Regions from separate parts of the Saccharospirillum sp. ABV4_185 genome, predicted to be linked through region 3. Evidence: predicted binding sites of a transcription regulator. Region 3 holds the regulator's gene; each other region holds the start of a gene.
What was found. The regulator sigma-54, encoded in region 3, starts transcription at its own class of promoters, with help from an activator protein. The targets are predictions, from matches to a motif close to TGGCACNNNNNTTGCTNT.

Region 1 (4,415 bases), 540 kb from region 3:
ATCTGATCTATCAAATTCAGCGTCAGCCGGGCGCCCAGGGCACGCAAAACACCCAGCTGCCCTCTGGTTTGCAGCTCGGTACCGGGGTGCGCACCGTGGGTACGCAAAAGCTCTTTACCCAGGGCGATCTGAATACCACTGAGCAGCCCTTGGATTTGGCGATTAACGGTCGCGGTTTTTTCCAGATTCTGCTGCCCGACGGCAACCTGGCTTACACCCGCGACGGCACCTTTCATATGAACGATGAAGGCCAGATCGTTACCGCCAGCGGTTATCTGCTGGAGCCGGATATCGAAGTGCCGGAACAAACCAGCACCATCACCATTGGTGAAGACGGCATCGTCACGGCGGTGATCGGTAACGACAACAACAACCTGGTGCAGCTGGGCGATATCGAAGTGGTCGACTTCGTCAACCCGGCGGGTTTGCAGTCCGCGGGTAAAAACCTCTTCCTGGAGACCGCGGCCAGTGGCCCACCTCAGGTCGGTGTGCCGAGTCTGGATGGTTTTGGCGCCATCGTTCAAGGGGCTCTGGAGACCTCGAACGTGACCATCGTCGAGGAAATGGTCGACATGATTTCGACGCAACGCTCCTACGAAATGAACTCCAAAGTGGTCAGCACTGCCGATCAGATGCTGGGCTTCATTACGTCGAACCTCTAAGGCGGGGACTAACATCATGACAATGATCACCGAGCATCGTACCACTCTGGTCATGGCGGCTTTGGCGCTGCTGATCATCAGTGGCTGCAGTACCACCCAGTCGGTGGGCCTGGGCGAACCCTTTCCGCAGCCAGGCGACCCGGATTTTGCGCCGGTTCCGGCAGAAGCCTTGGAGGCGCCGCCGGGTGCGGATGGTTCGTTGTTTAACAGCCAGGCCGGTATGGCGCTCTATGGCGATAAGAAAGCCATGCGCACTGGTGACATCATCACCATCGTGCTGGATGAGCAAACCCAAGGCAGCAAGTCGTCTCAGGCGTCCTCATCAAAGACCAGTGAAGCGGCCCTGAACGCGCCGATCATCGGTGGGGGTCAGCCCATTGAGCTGCTCAGTGGCACCGTTGGTGGTAATCGCAGCTTTTCTGGCAGCGGTGATGCCGACCAGAGCAACAGCTTGAGCGGCAACATCTCTGTGACCGTCTCCGAAGTGCTGCCCAACGGCGTACTGCGGGTGCGCGGTGAAAAGTGGATTACGCTGAACACCGGCGCTGAATTTATCCGTATTCAGGGCATGTTGCGCCCGGAAGACATCAACCTGGACAACACCGTGTCCAGCCAGAAACTGGCCGATGCCCGCATTTCCTACAGCGGCGCCGGTGCCCTGGCCAACGCCAGTCAGCCTGGTTGGTTGAGTCGGTTCTTTAATAGTCCGGTTTGGCCGTTTTAGCGGCCAGACCGGACGGGAGCGGTGCGCCGCCCGGACGCTTGACGCTTAACGGGAGACGCTTAAAACCGAAACTCTAGCACCCAGGTGCTCAGTAATTTGCGTCTCCCGTCCGGGCGGCGTACCGCTCCCGTTAAGCGTCCAGCGTGGCCAGCCATAGGCTGGCCCACTAATTGCTCTAAGCTGCTTAAGTCAAAGCAGACGTCAATAGAGTGACACCATGAAAAAGTTGCTGATTGTACTGATGGCCACCCTGGCCATGCCGGTTTGGGCCGATCGCATCAAGGATCTGTCGTCCGTTCAGGGCGTGCGTAATAACCAACTGGTTGGTTACGGCCTGGTGGTGGGGCTCGATGGGTCGGGCGATCGGGCGCCTTTTACCAACCAGACGTTCCGTAACATGATGGAGCAGTTTGGTATCACCATTCCCGAAGGCGAAAACCCCAACCTGAATAACGTCGCCGCAGTCAGCGTGCACGCCACCCTGCCGCCGTTTTCCAAGCCGGGTCAGGAAATTGACGTCACCGTCTCCAGCATCGGTAATGCCGACAGTCTGCGTGGTGGCAGTCTGTTGCTGACGCCGTTGCGCGGCCCCGATGGCCAGACCTACGCCGTGGCCCAGGGCAATCTGGTGGTCAGTGGCTTTGGTGCTGAAGGCGAAGATGGCTCCTCGATCAGCGTCAATGTCCAGAACGCCGGTCGTATTCCCAATGGCGCCATCGTCGAACGCGGCGTGGCCAATACCTTTTCCCAAGGCGATTATATGACTTTCAATCTGCATCGCCCGGATTTCACTACCGCCAAGCGGATGTCGAGCGTGATTAACGAACTGCTCGGCCCGGGCGCTGCCTATGCGGTCGATGCTGCCTCGGTTCGGGTCACCGCGCCGCGCGATCCCAACCAGCGCGTCAACTTTATCAGCGTGCTGGAAAACCTCGATGTGCAGCCTGGCGAAGAAGCCGCGCGCGTCATCATCAACAGCCGCACCGGCACCATCGTGGTGGGTCAGCATGTGACGGTCTCTCCTGTTGCCATCACTCACGGCAATATGACGGTCACCATCGACAACACCCAGAACGTCAGTCAGCCCAATGCGTTCAGCGAAACCGGCGAGACCGCCGTGGTCCCTGACACCGAAATCGAAATCGATGAAGGCGACAACCGCATGTTCCTGTTCGGGCCGACGGTCACCCTCAGCGACATTGTTGATGCGGTCAACGAAGTCGGCGCAGCGCCGGGCGATTTGATGGCCATCCTTGAAGCGCTGAAAGCGGCCGGTGCCCTGAAAGCCGAATTGATCGTGATCTGAACTCGAGCGCTCGGTTTGCTGAATTGGCACGAGCTTTGAAATACAAAGATCACAGTTAAGACAAACCGGCCTGGAATGCAGGCCAGACGGACGTTGCCGCGGTAAAAGCGGCAAGTTCTGACCGGAGAGCGGCAAAGATGGTTTCGCAAGTCGACGCAGCCTTTAACTACAACGACCTCAACGGCCTGAATCAGGTCAAGTCGATGGCGCGTAAGGATGACCCGGAAGCGTTGCGGGTGGTGGCGCAGCAATTTGAGTCCATGTTTATCGGCATGGTGCTCAAGAGCATGCGTGAAGCCAATGACGTCATGGCGTCTGACATGCTCAACAGTAACGAAAGCCGCTTCTACCGCGATATGTATGATCAGCAACTGAGTCTGAACCTGGCGCAACAAGGCGGTTATGGTCTGGCGGATGTGCTTTTCGATCAGTTGTCGCGTCAGCTGCCACAGCGTGATCAAGACTTCAGCAACATCAATATTAAAAGCCTGGAAGACAGCCGTCGCCCGGTCCTGCCAGCCAATCAGGCCGATCCAATGCCGGTGCTGCCCGGCGCGACTGAAAGTCGTTCGGATGCCGTCGTTCCCGATGCCGCCGAAGTGCTCGATGACAACCTCGAAACATCCGACTTGTCGGTTAATTTGCCCGGCAAACAAAGCGCCTTCGACTCGCCCGAAGAATTTATTCAGTCGTTGTTGCCGCATGCTCAGGCGGCGGCCGAATCGCTGGGTGTGGATCCGCGTATTCTGTTGTCTCAGGCGGCGCTGGAAACCGGCTGGGGTCGTTACATGATTGAAGACGGCCAGGGCAAGAACAGCCATAATTTTTTCGGTATCAAGGCCGATGCCCGCTGGGATGGTGCCACGGCTGAGACCATGACCCATGAAGTCTTTGACGGTCGTACCATTCAGATGCGCGATGCTTTTCGTGCCTACGAAGATCCCAGCCAGTCCTTTGATGATTACGCCAACTTTTTGCAATCCAATCCGCGTTATCAGCAGGCCTTGAGCCAGGCCGATGACGCTGAAGCTTTTACCCGATCATTGCAGGCGGCCGGCTACGCCACCGACCCGCAATACGCCGATAAAATATTACGCATCGCCGACAGCGAAGTGATGCGTTTAGCCGCTGCGGACCATGCAGTTCGGCATCCTTTGGGGTAATGGTGGCCTATGGGCAGCATTCTTAATATCGCCATCACCGGACTAAAAGCTCAGCAAACCGCGCTGAGTGTGACCGGTCACAACATTGCCAATGCCGGTGTGGAAGGTTACTCACGCCAGGACGTGGTACTGCACACCAATAACCCTCAGTTCCGTGGCTACGGTTACATTGGTAATGGCGTCAGCATTTCCACCGTGCGCCGTATTACCGACCAGTTTATGGTGGAACAGCAGCGCATTGACACCAGCAGTTTCCAGCGTGAACAGACTTATAAATCCAACATCGAACGCATCGATTCATTGCTGGCTTCACAAAGCACTGGTTTGCAATCGGTGCTCGATAACTTTTTCGCCAGCTTGCAGGGTGCGTCCGACAACCCCGGTTATGTGCCGTCGCGTGACGTCGTGGTGGGGACGGCTGAAGGCGTTGTTGATCGCTTCAAAACGCTGCATCGGTATCTGACCAACCAGAACGAAACTCTGAACGGGCAGATAGCCACCGCTGTCGACGAAATTAATGCGCTGGTCGAAGGCATCGCCAATTTGAATGAGCGCATTGT
Region 2 (4,415 bases), 2.1 Mb from region 3:
CGGGGTGGGCGTTTTGGCCTGCTTCCAGATCGTAACCGCCTACGCCTTTGCCGTTGCTGCTTTCATAAGGGGCCCCGACCGCCAAGGTTCGGCCATCGCCGCTGAGCTCCAGTGCGTAGCCGAAGAAGTCCCCCGCACCAGTATTGGCGGCTTTGATGTAGCTTTCAAATTCCCATTGATTGTTGCGCCGGATGTAGCTGTAGGCCGCGCCTGAGGAATAGCCAGCGGAATCAGAATCGGGATTCTGCGTTTGGTCACCATTCAGGCCCTTGGCGCTGCCGGATTCTGTAGATTCATTACCTGTGCCTACCACCAGTCGCTGTCCGTCGTCACTCAGGCTGACCACGGTGCCGAAAGTATTATTCGGTCCGGTATTACTGGCCTTGATGTAAGCCTGTTGCTCCCACTGCTCCCCGTTCTTGGCATACAGATAGGTAGCGCCAGAATGTGTGGATTCGCCAGCACCTGTATCGCCGGGTTCAGGCCCATCGACACCTTTGGTGTCACCAGCCTCAAGATAGGCACCGACCGCCAATAGAGTGCCTGTCTTGTTAAGGCTGACCGAGTTACCAAAATAATCGCCTGTGGCTTTACCTTTGACGGAACCTTTTTGCGTCCAGTTGTTGTTTTCGCGGCTGTACAAATAAACGGTATCTTCGTTTGGCGAGCCAACCGCCAAAGCCGTACCATCCGCGCTTAAGCTGATACTGCTGTCCCGGCCTCCTTTCAGCGCATCACCTTGTTGCTTCCATTGCCATTCCCCGCTCACCTGATCTTCCTCGAACTTAAAGACATAGGCGGCGCTACCATCCTGATTAGCGCCTATCGCCAGCAGGGTACCGCTGGCATCCAGGCTGACGGAATGACCGAAAGAGGCACGCGCAACAGGCTTTTCGGGTCGCAAAGTCGCCTCTGGCAGCCACTCATTCTTACTCTCATCGTAACGAAACACATTAACGGCACCGACTTCTTTGTCTGTTTCAGCGTCCTTATGGGGCGCGCCCACCGCCAAAACCGTGCCGTTTTCGTTAAGGCTGACTGAGTTGCCAAAAAGATCATTGGCGCTGGCATCGTTTGCTTTCAGATAGATCGGCGCTTGCCAACCGGCCTCGGGGTCTTTCGTGTAGATATAGACGGCTCCTGAATTATTTAAATTGTTGTTTCCCTGTCCTGCGTCCGGATTGTCGTCTTCACCGTATGCCCCAACCGCCATCACCGTGCCGTCTTTGTTCAGGCTGACGGACCAGCCGAATTGGTCACGAGCGGCTGTATTACTCGCCTTCACATAACCAATGGCATCGACCAGATTATTCAGGTTGTTCTTGACCGGCAGTGTTTCGCCATCGACACAATGGTCCTTGTCGTTGCCCAGGTGATAACAGGTGCTGAGCAAATAGGTGTGGTTGTTGCGCGCATAGAGTGGCACATCGGTTTCGGTGAAATGCACAATGCCGTCACTGTCGGCGTCGCTGGCGAGAATTTTTTCGGCACCGGCCAGGCTGTCGTAATCCATATGGTCGGCACCGCGATTTTCTTTCAGTTGGTAATAGTCGGCACCGTCGACCGCTTGCCAACTGAAATGAAAGGCTTTGATGCCTTCGGGTTGCAGTTTCAGTTCGGCGGCTTTGCTTGGCCGTTCCGGGGCGGGAGGTTTGGGTTTTGAGGTGGTTTCGTCACAGCCTGCAAGTGCAGCAGCGGTAACCAGAGTGGCGATTAATAAACCGCGGTGAAGCTTGGAGTTTGGGTGGTGTGTCATCATCTTCCCTGTCCTTGTGAGAGAATATAGGCGGCGAGTCGATGCCTCGCTTTTCCAGCTCGAACAGCTTAAAGGACGGCCGTTTGATTTATCGTGGTAAGCGACGTTGTAATATGAGAAAAATCGGCAAATTCGTGGGAATATTTGGAAATTTTCGCTTTTCCTGGCTGGATGGCAGCGTCAAGCACACAAAAAAGCCGGCGCAAGGCCGGCTTTGTTTTGACTCTCTTTTTTAAACTTTTTTAACAGTGGGTTTAGACCGACTGCCCTTAGACGGAATAGTACATGTCGAATTCGACCGGATGAGTCGTCATCTGGATGCGAGTGACTTCTTCCATCTTCAGTTCGATGTAAGCGTCGATCATGTCGTCGTCGAATACACCGCCCGCTTTCAGGAATTCGCGGTCGGCGCTCAGGGCGTTCAACGCTTGTTCCAGGCTGGAGCAGACAGTCGGGTACTTGTCTTTTTCTTCCGGCGGCAGGTCGTACAGGTCTTTATCGGCCGAGTCGCCCGGGTGAATCTTGTTCTTGATGCCGTCCAGGCCAGCCATCAGGTAGGCGGAGAACATCAGGTAAGGGTTAGCGGTCGGGTCGCCGAAACGCACTTCGATACGCTTACCTTTCGGAGAGGAAACCCAAGGCACACGGATAGAAGCAGAACGGTTACGGGCTGAGTAAGCCAGCATGACCGGCGCTTCGAAGCCAGGAACCAGACGCTTATAAGAGTTGGTCGAAGCGTTGGCAAAGGCGTTCAGAGCGCGAGCGTGCTTGATGATACCGCCGATGTAGTACAGAGCCGTTTCAGACAGGCCAGCGTAGTCATCACCCGCGAACTGGTTAACCCCGTCTTTGGAGAAAGACATGTGCACGTGCATACCGCTGCCGTTATCGCCAACCAGCGGCTTAGGCATGAAGGTAGCGGTTTTGCCGTAGCCGTGAGCAACGTTGTGAACCGCGTACTTGAGGATTTGCACTTCGTCGGCTTTCTTGGTCAGAGAGTTGGCGCCAACGCCAATTTCACACTGACCAGCGGTGCCCACTTCGTGGTGGTGTACTTCAATTTCCAGGCCCATTTCTTCCATGGCTTCGCACATGGCGGCGCGGATGTCGTGCAGGCTGTCGACCGGAGGAACCGGGAAGTAACCGCCTTTGATGCCCGGGCGGTGACCCATGTTGCCGTCTTCGAAGACTTTTTCAGAAGACCAGGCGGCTTCTTCAGAGCTGACTTTGTAGAACGCACCAGAGATATCGGCGCCCCACTTAACGTCGTCGAAGATGAAGAATTCAGGTTCCGGACCGAACATGGCGGTGTCGCCCAGGCCGGTAGATTTCAGGTATTCCTCAGCACGCTGAGCAACAGAACGCGGGTCACGGTTGTAGCCTTCGCCGGTTGAAGGTTCAACGATGTTGCAGCGAACCACGACAGTGGCGTCTTCGAAGAACGGATCGGCGAAGGAGGCTTCGTCGTCCGGCATCAGAATCATGTCGGATTCGTTAATGCCTTTCCAACCAGCGATGGAAGAACCGTCGAACATTTTGCCGTCGGTGAAGAAGTTTTCGTCAACTTCGCTGGCCGGGATAGAAACGTGCTGCTCTTTACCCTTGGTATCGGTAAAGCGCAGGTCGACCCACTTGGCGTCGATATCTTTGAGCAGCTTCAGAGTTTTCGCTGACATTGTGTATCTCCAGGTTGAACGGCCATCTTGGCCGGTGAGCTTAATGTGCGGTTTCGGTTTCGCCGGTCGGGGGCGGCACCTTTAAGGTGCACGGTTACCGTTTTGCGCACCTGATCCACCAAAGGTTGTTGTCTAACCGGTGCCTAAGCACCAATAGTGTGAACAGTGTCGTCCGTTTCAGCAATTCTTATGCCACGCGTCAATGGCCGTTAGATTGGCGTTATCATGGGCTTTTATGCCGGTTTTGTACAATAGCGAGGCACTAATATGGTGCGTCTTTAATGGCAATGCTCAGCAATGGTGCGCTATTTTGGTGCGAAGTTGAAAGTCCGCACTGCGGATGAAAATTAAGCGCCGTCCGGCTATACTCCGCGCCCTTCAAATTACCGACTCCACCCGTCTGGTCAGACCCATGAAGTTTATTGTCAAACTCTTTCCTGAGATCACCATTAAAACCAAGCCGGTTCGTCAGCTGATGACCAAGAGTCTGGCGCAAAATCTGCGCAATGTACTGCGCCCTATCTGCGCTGGCGTGAAGGTGGTCAACAGCTGGGACGCCATCTCAGTGCGCACTCCGGATGACACCGCCGAGGTGGTCAACGAAGCCGTCGCCCAGGCGCTGGAATGTGTGCCGGGCATCAGCCAGGTTCAGGCGGTACAGGAATTTCCACTGACTGATTTCGATGCCATGGTGGCGGCGACACTCGAGGTTTGGGGTGAAGCGCTGGCGGGTAAAACCTTTTGTGTACGCTGTAAACGCATCGGCGAGCACGATTTCACCTCCATCGACGTTGAGCGTTATGTCGGTGGAGGCTTGAATCAGCAAAGCGCGGCGGCCGGCGTGCGCTTAAAGAACCCGGATCTGGAAATCCGCCTGGAAATCAAACACAACCGTTTTTATGTGGTTGAGAACAAGCGGCCGGGTCTGGGCGGTTATCCGCTGGGCACTCAGGAATCGGTGCTGACCCTGGTCAGTGGTGGTT
Region 3 (4,415 bases):
ATCCGCGACAGCCTGGGTATGGCGCTGTCCGGTGGTGAGCGACGCCGCGTAGAGATCGCCCGTGCCCTGGCCATGGAGCCGGCGGTGGTGTTGCTGGACGAACCCTTTGCCGGTGTCGACCCGATTTCCGTAGGCGACATCAAAGGCATCATTCATCATTTGCGCGATCGCGGCATTGCCGTATTGATCACCGATCACAACGTCCGTGAAACGCTCGATATCTGTGAAAAAGCCTATATCGTTGGCAACGGACATATCATCGCTGAAGGAACAGCTGAGGATGTACTCAACAACGCCACCGTGCGTGAGGTATATTTAGGCGACCAGTTCCGGCTATGACGGCAATATCCCCGTCAGGACTCGTTGTAATTAACAGGCCCAAAGGCGTATTAACACCTCTATGAAGACCTCCTTACAACTTAAAATGAGTCAGCAGTTGACGATGACGCCGCAACTGCAGCAAGCCATTCGTCTCCTGCAACTGTCGACCCTGGACTTACAACAGGAGATTCAGGAGGCGTTGGAAACCAATCCCATGCTGGAAGTTCGCGAAGACGACGGCGGCAACAGCAGCGATGGCGAACATGGCCATGCCAACACCAGCGAATCACATAATGGCGATTCACTGAATGGTGATGCTCTCAATGGCGACAGGGCCAAAGCCGAAACTCTGATCGACAATTCCGACAATCGCCAGGAAATGGAAATTCAGGAACACATTCCGGATGATCTGGCGGTTGATTCGTCCTGGGACGACATCTACACCCACACGCCAACCAGCCATGGTTTGCCCTCCGGCGATGACGATTTCAATTTCGAAAACGTCTACGGCACCACCGACTCGCTTTGGGATCATCTGAACTGGCAGCTCAATCTGACCACCATGACCGATCGCGATCGACTGATCGCCGAAGCCATTATTGAAAGCGTCGATGCCGAAGGTTATTTGCAGTCCAGCCTCGATGAAATTTTTGAAGGCCTGGACAAAGAATTGTCCAGTGAAGACGACCCCTTGGAAATGGACGAAGTGGAAGCGGTACTGCGCCGCGTTCAGCATTTCGACCCCGCCGGCGTTTGCGCCCGCGATCTGTCCGACTGTCTCAGCATTCAATTAAACCAATTGCCCGAAGAAACCCCCAGCCGACAGGAAGCGCTTAAGATCGTCAAAGATCATTTGGACCTGCTTGGCGCACGCGACTACGCCCAACTGATGCGCAAAACGCGACTAAAAGAAAACGACCTGCGCGACGTTATTCTGCTGATTCAAAGCCTGAACCCGCGACCGGGCAACCAGATTGAAAGCGGCAAAGACGAATATGTGGTGCCCGATGTCATGGTGCGCAAAGACATCAAAAACAATCGCTGGCTGGTTGAGTTAAATCCGGACATCGCGCCCAAACTGCGCGTCAATGCATCCTACGCTTCGATGGTAAAACGCGCCGATAATTCCAGCGACAACACCTACCTTAAAGATCATCTTCAGGAAGCACGCTGGTTCATAAAAAGTCTGCAAAGCCGTAACGAAACGCTGCTAAAAGTGGCGACTAATATCGTTGAACATCAGCGCGGTTTTCTCGAACACGGTGAAGAGGCGATGAAGCCGTTGGTGCTGCATGATGTGGCGCAGGCGGTCGACATGCACGAATCGACTATCTCACGCGTCACCACGCAAAAATACATGCACACACCGCGCGGTATTTTTGAGCTGAAGTATTTCTTCTCCAGCCATGTCAGCACCGAAGGCGGTGGCGAATGTTCGAGCACCGCCATTCGCGCCATCATTCGCAAACTGGTCGCGGCGGAAAACCCGCGCAAACCGCTGAGTGACTCCAAGATTGCCACCCTGCTTGGCGACCAGGGCATCAAGGTCGCCCGACGCACCATTGCCAAGTACCGGGAGGCCATGCACATACCTCCGTCAAATGAACGTAAGAGTTTGATTTAGATCAGATTTTCGAACGACTGCAGGCTTGAAGTAGCAGCCTCTCACCGCAAAGATTGAATCAGGAGCTAGACTGAAATCAGGGATAGCACTCAAGGAAGCCGGCCGACATCATGGCCTGAATCATTGTCACTGCATGAGGAGCGGACTATGCAAGTCAACATCAGCGGTCAACACGTCGAAGTTACTGAAGCTCTGCACGACTATGTTGCCTCCAAGCTGGAAAAACTGGAGCGACACTACGATCAGATTGGCAACGTCCAGGTGACGCTCAGTATTGAAAAAAATCGGCAAAAAGCGGAAGCTTCGCTGAACATCAAAGGGGCTCAGTTGCACGCCGATGCTGCACACGATGATTTATACGCCGCCATTGACATGATCACTGACAAACTCGACCGCCAGTTGCTCAAGCACAAAGAAAAAACGGTCGACCGCATGCACGGGAACTCTCGTTAACCATGATTCAACTGGACCAGGTCCTCTCATCCGAACGCGTCTATACCGGCGCGTTCGGTGTCAGCAAGAAACGCGTTCTGCAGAGTCTGGCCGAACGCTTGGCGGCTTCACTCGATGGTGTTGGTGAAGTCGATCTTTTCGATCAGCTGATTGCCCGTGAGCGCCTGGGTTCCACCGGTTTAGGCCAAGGCATTGCTGTACCGCATTGTCGTCTGGCGCAGATTGAACGCCCCATCGCCGCGCTCGCCAAACTCGACGAAGCCATCGATTTTGAATCTCCCGACCGCAAACCGGTCGACCTCTTGTTCGTGCTGGTGGTGCCTGAAGCGGCCACCGACGATCATCTCAATTTACTGGCCGCTGTGGTGGAACGATTCAACGACAGCGCCTTGGTGAAATCACTGCGCCAGGCCGCCGACAGCCAGACCCTTTATCAGCAATTTATTCAGGGCCTCTGATCGCCATGGCGCATCCCGATTTCCGGCTGGTCATCATCAGCGGACGCTCAGGGTCGGGCAAGAGTACCGTTCTGAACGCGCTTGAAGACGCTGGCTTTAATTGCATCGATAACCTGCCACCAGCCTTGTTGCCGGAACTGGTTCACTGGATGACCGCCAGTACTGCCCAGCCGGACGTAGCGGTCTGTATCGATGCCCGGGTCGCCTCCGATGCCATCAATGGCTTGCCTGCAATCCTTAAATCCCTGCCGCAAACGCTGCAGCCGGACATTCTTTATCTCGATGCCGAAGAAACCATACTGCTGCAACGCTTCTCCGCCACGCGGCGCAAACACCCGCTGACCAATGCCGATCGATCCCTGGCCGAAGCCATAGCGGTGGAAGGCGAACTGCTGGCGCCGGTGGCTAATCTGGCCAGTCTGAAAATCGATACCAGCGGTTTGTCGTTGCAGGAGTTGCGCGACCAGGTACGGCAACGGCTGATCGACAAGCCCGGCGGCATCGCCTTGCAGTTTTTATCGTTCGGCTTCAAACACGGCGTGCCTCGTGATGCCGATCTGGTGTTCGATGTACGTTGCCTGCCCAATCCCTATTGGGACAAATCGCTGCGCATGTTCACCGGTAAGGACGAACCGATTCAGAACTTTCTGCGCGCTTCACCGGCGGTGACCGAAATGTTTGAAGACATCCGTCGCTTTCTCGACCGCTGGTTGCATCAGTACGAAGCCAACCAGCGCTCCTACCTCACTGTGGCAATCGGCTGCACCGGTGGTCAGCACCGCAGTGTTTTTCTCGCCGAGCAGCTGCATCACACCTTTGCCAGTGGCAACGCCAACGTTCAGCTGCGCCACCGCGACATGGGAAACGATCAGGCGTGATTCAAGAACAACTCACCATCATCAACAAACTGGGGTTGCACGCTCGCGCTGCTGCCAAACTGGTCGGCGTAGCGGGTAACTATGAAAGCCGTATTACGCTGAGCAAGGATGACCGCGAAGCCGATGCCAAAAGCATCATGTCAGTAATGATGCTGGCCGCCAGCCAGGGCACCGACCTTGATGTGGAAATCGACGGCCCGGATGCAGCCGAAGCCTGGACCGCCATTCTGGCGCTGGTGCAGGATCGTTTTGGCGAAGACGAATAACGGGCTTGTGCCTGTTTTTCATTTCAGGATTACCGATCGACCTCTTTATTACGCTTTGAACTAAAGGCTACACTCCTCCTCGATCGCTCACCTCGGCAACCGGGACGCCCCATGCCAACCACGCCGCACCTGGAACAGCACGACTACGACCGCGCCGGTCTGTTGCAGGCGTTGGAAGCGGGTGATCTGGACCGGGTACAGCGCTATTGCGACGAAGACCTCGCCTCGGCCGACCTGGCCCATATTCTCGAGTCGTCTCCCGGCCGAATCCGTGAATTGCTGTGGGATTTCCTCAGCGATGAACGCCAGGGCGCGGTGCTGCCGCATCTGAATGAAGACCTGCAACAAGCCTTTCTGGCGCGGATGAACGCCCACGAGATTCTGGAAACCACCCAGGATCTCGACCACGACGACC

Region 1: the regulator sigma-54 is predicted to act here: its motif matches at 2,717-2,734, upstream of flgJ (flagellar assembly peptidoglycan hydrolase FlgJ).
Region 2: the regulator sigma-54 is predicted to act here: its motif matches at 3,610-3,627, upstream of glnA (glutamate--ammonia ligase).

Annotation. Positions count from the first base shown of each region.
Region 1 is NZ_JBSWUW010000001.1:2,866,348-2,870,762, forward strand. Features, by position in the region: gene flgG (flagellar basal-body rod protein FlgG) at 1-662, shown strand, start outside; gene flgH (flagellar basal body L-ring protein FlgH) at 679-1,386, shown strand; gene ACXAE6_RS13640 (flagellar basal body P-ring protein FlgI) at 1,604-2,692, shown strand; gene flgJ (flagellar assembly peptidoglycan hydrolase FlgJ) at 2,830-3,855, shown strand; gene flgK (flagellar hook-associated protein FlgK) at 3,865-4,415, shown strand, end outside.
Region 2 is NZ_JBSWUW010000001.1:246,169-250,583, reverse strand. Features, by position in the region: gene ACXAE6_RS01135 (FG-GAP repeat protein) at 1-1,759, opposite strand, end outside; gene glnA (glutamate--ammonia ligase) at 2,026-3,432, opposite strand; gene thiI (tRNA uracil 4-sulfurtransferase ThiI) at 3,845-4,415, shown strand, end outside.
Region 3 is NZ_JBSWUW010000001.1:2,331,135-2,335,549, reverse strand. Features, by position in the region: gene lptB (LPS export ABC transporter ATP-binding protein) at 1-339, shown strand, start outside; gene ACXAE6_RS10935 (RNA polymerase factor sigma-54) at 401-1,945, shown strand; gene hpf (ribosome hibernation-promoting factor, HPF/YfiA family) at 2,093-2,398, shown strand; gene ACXAE6_RS10925 (PTS sugar transporter subunit IIA) at 2,401-2,856, shown strand; gene rapZ (RNase adapter RapZ) at 2,862-3,734, shown strand; gene ACXAE6_RS10915 (HPr family phosphocarrier protein) at 3,731-4,000, shown strand; gene mgtE (magnesium transporter) at 4,112-4,415, shown strand, end outside.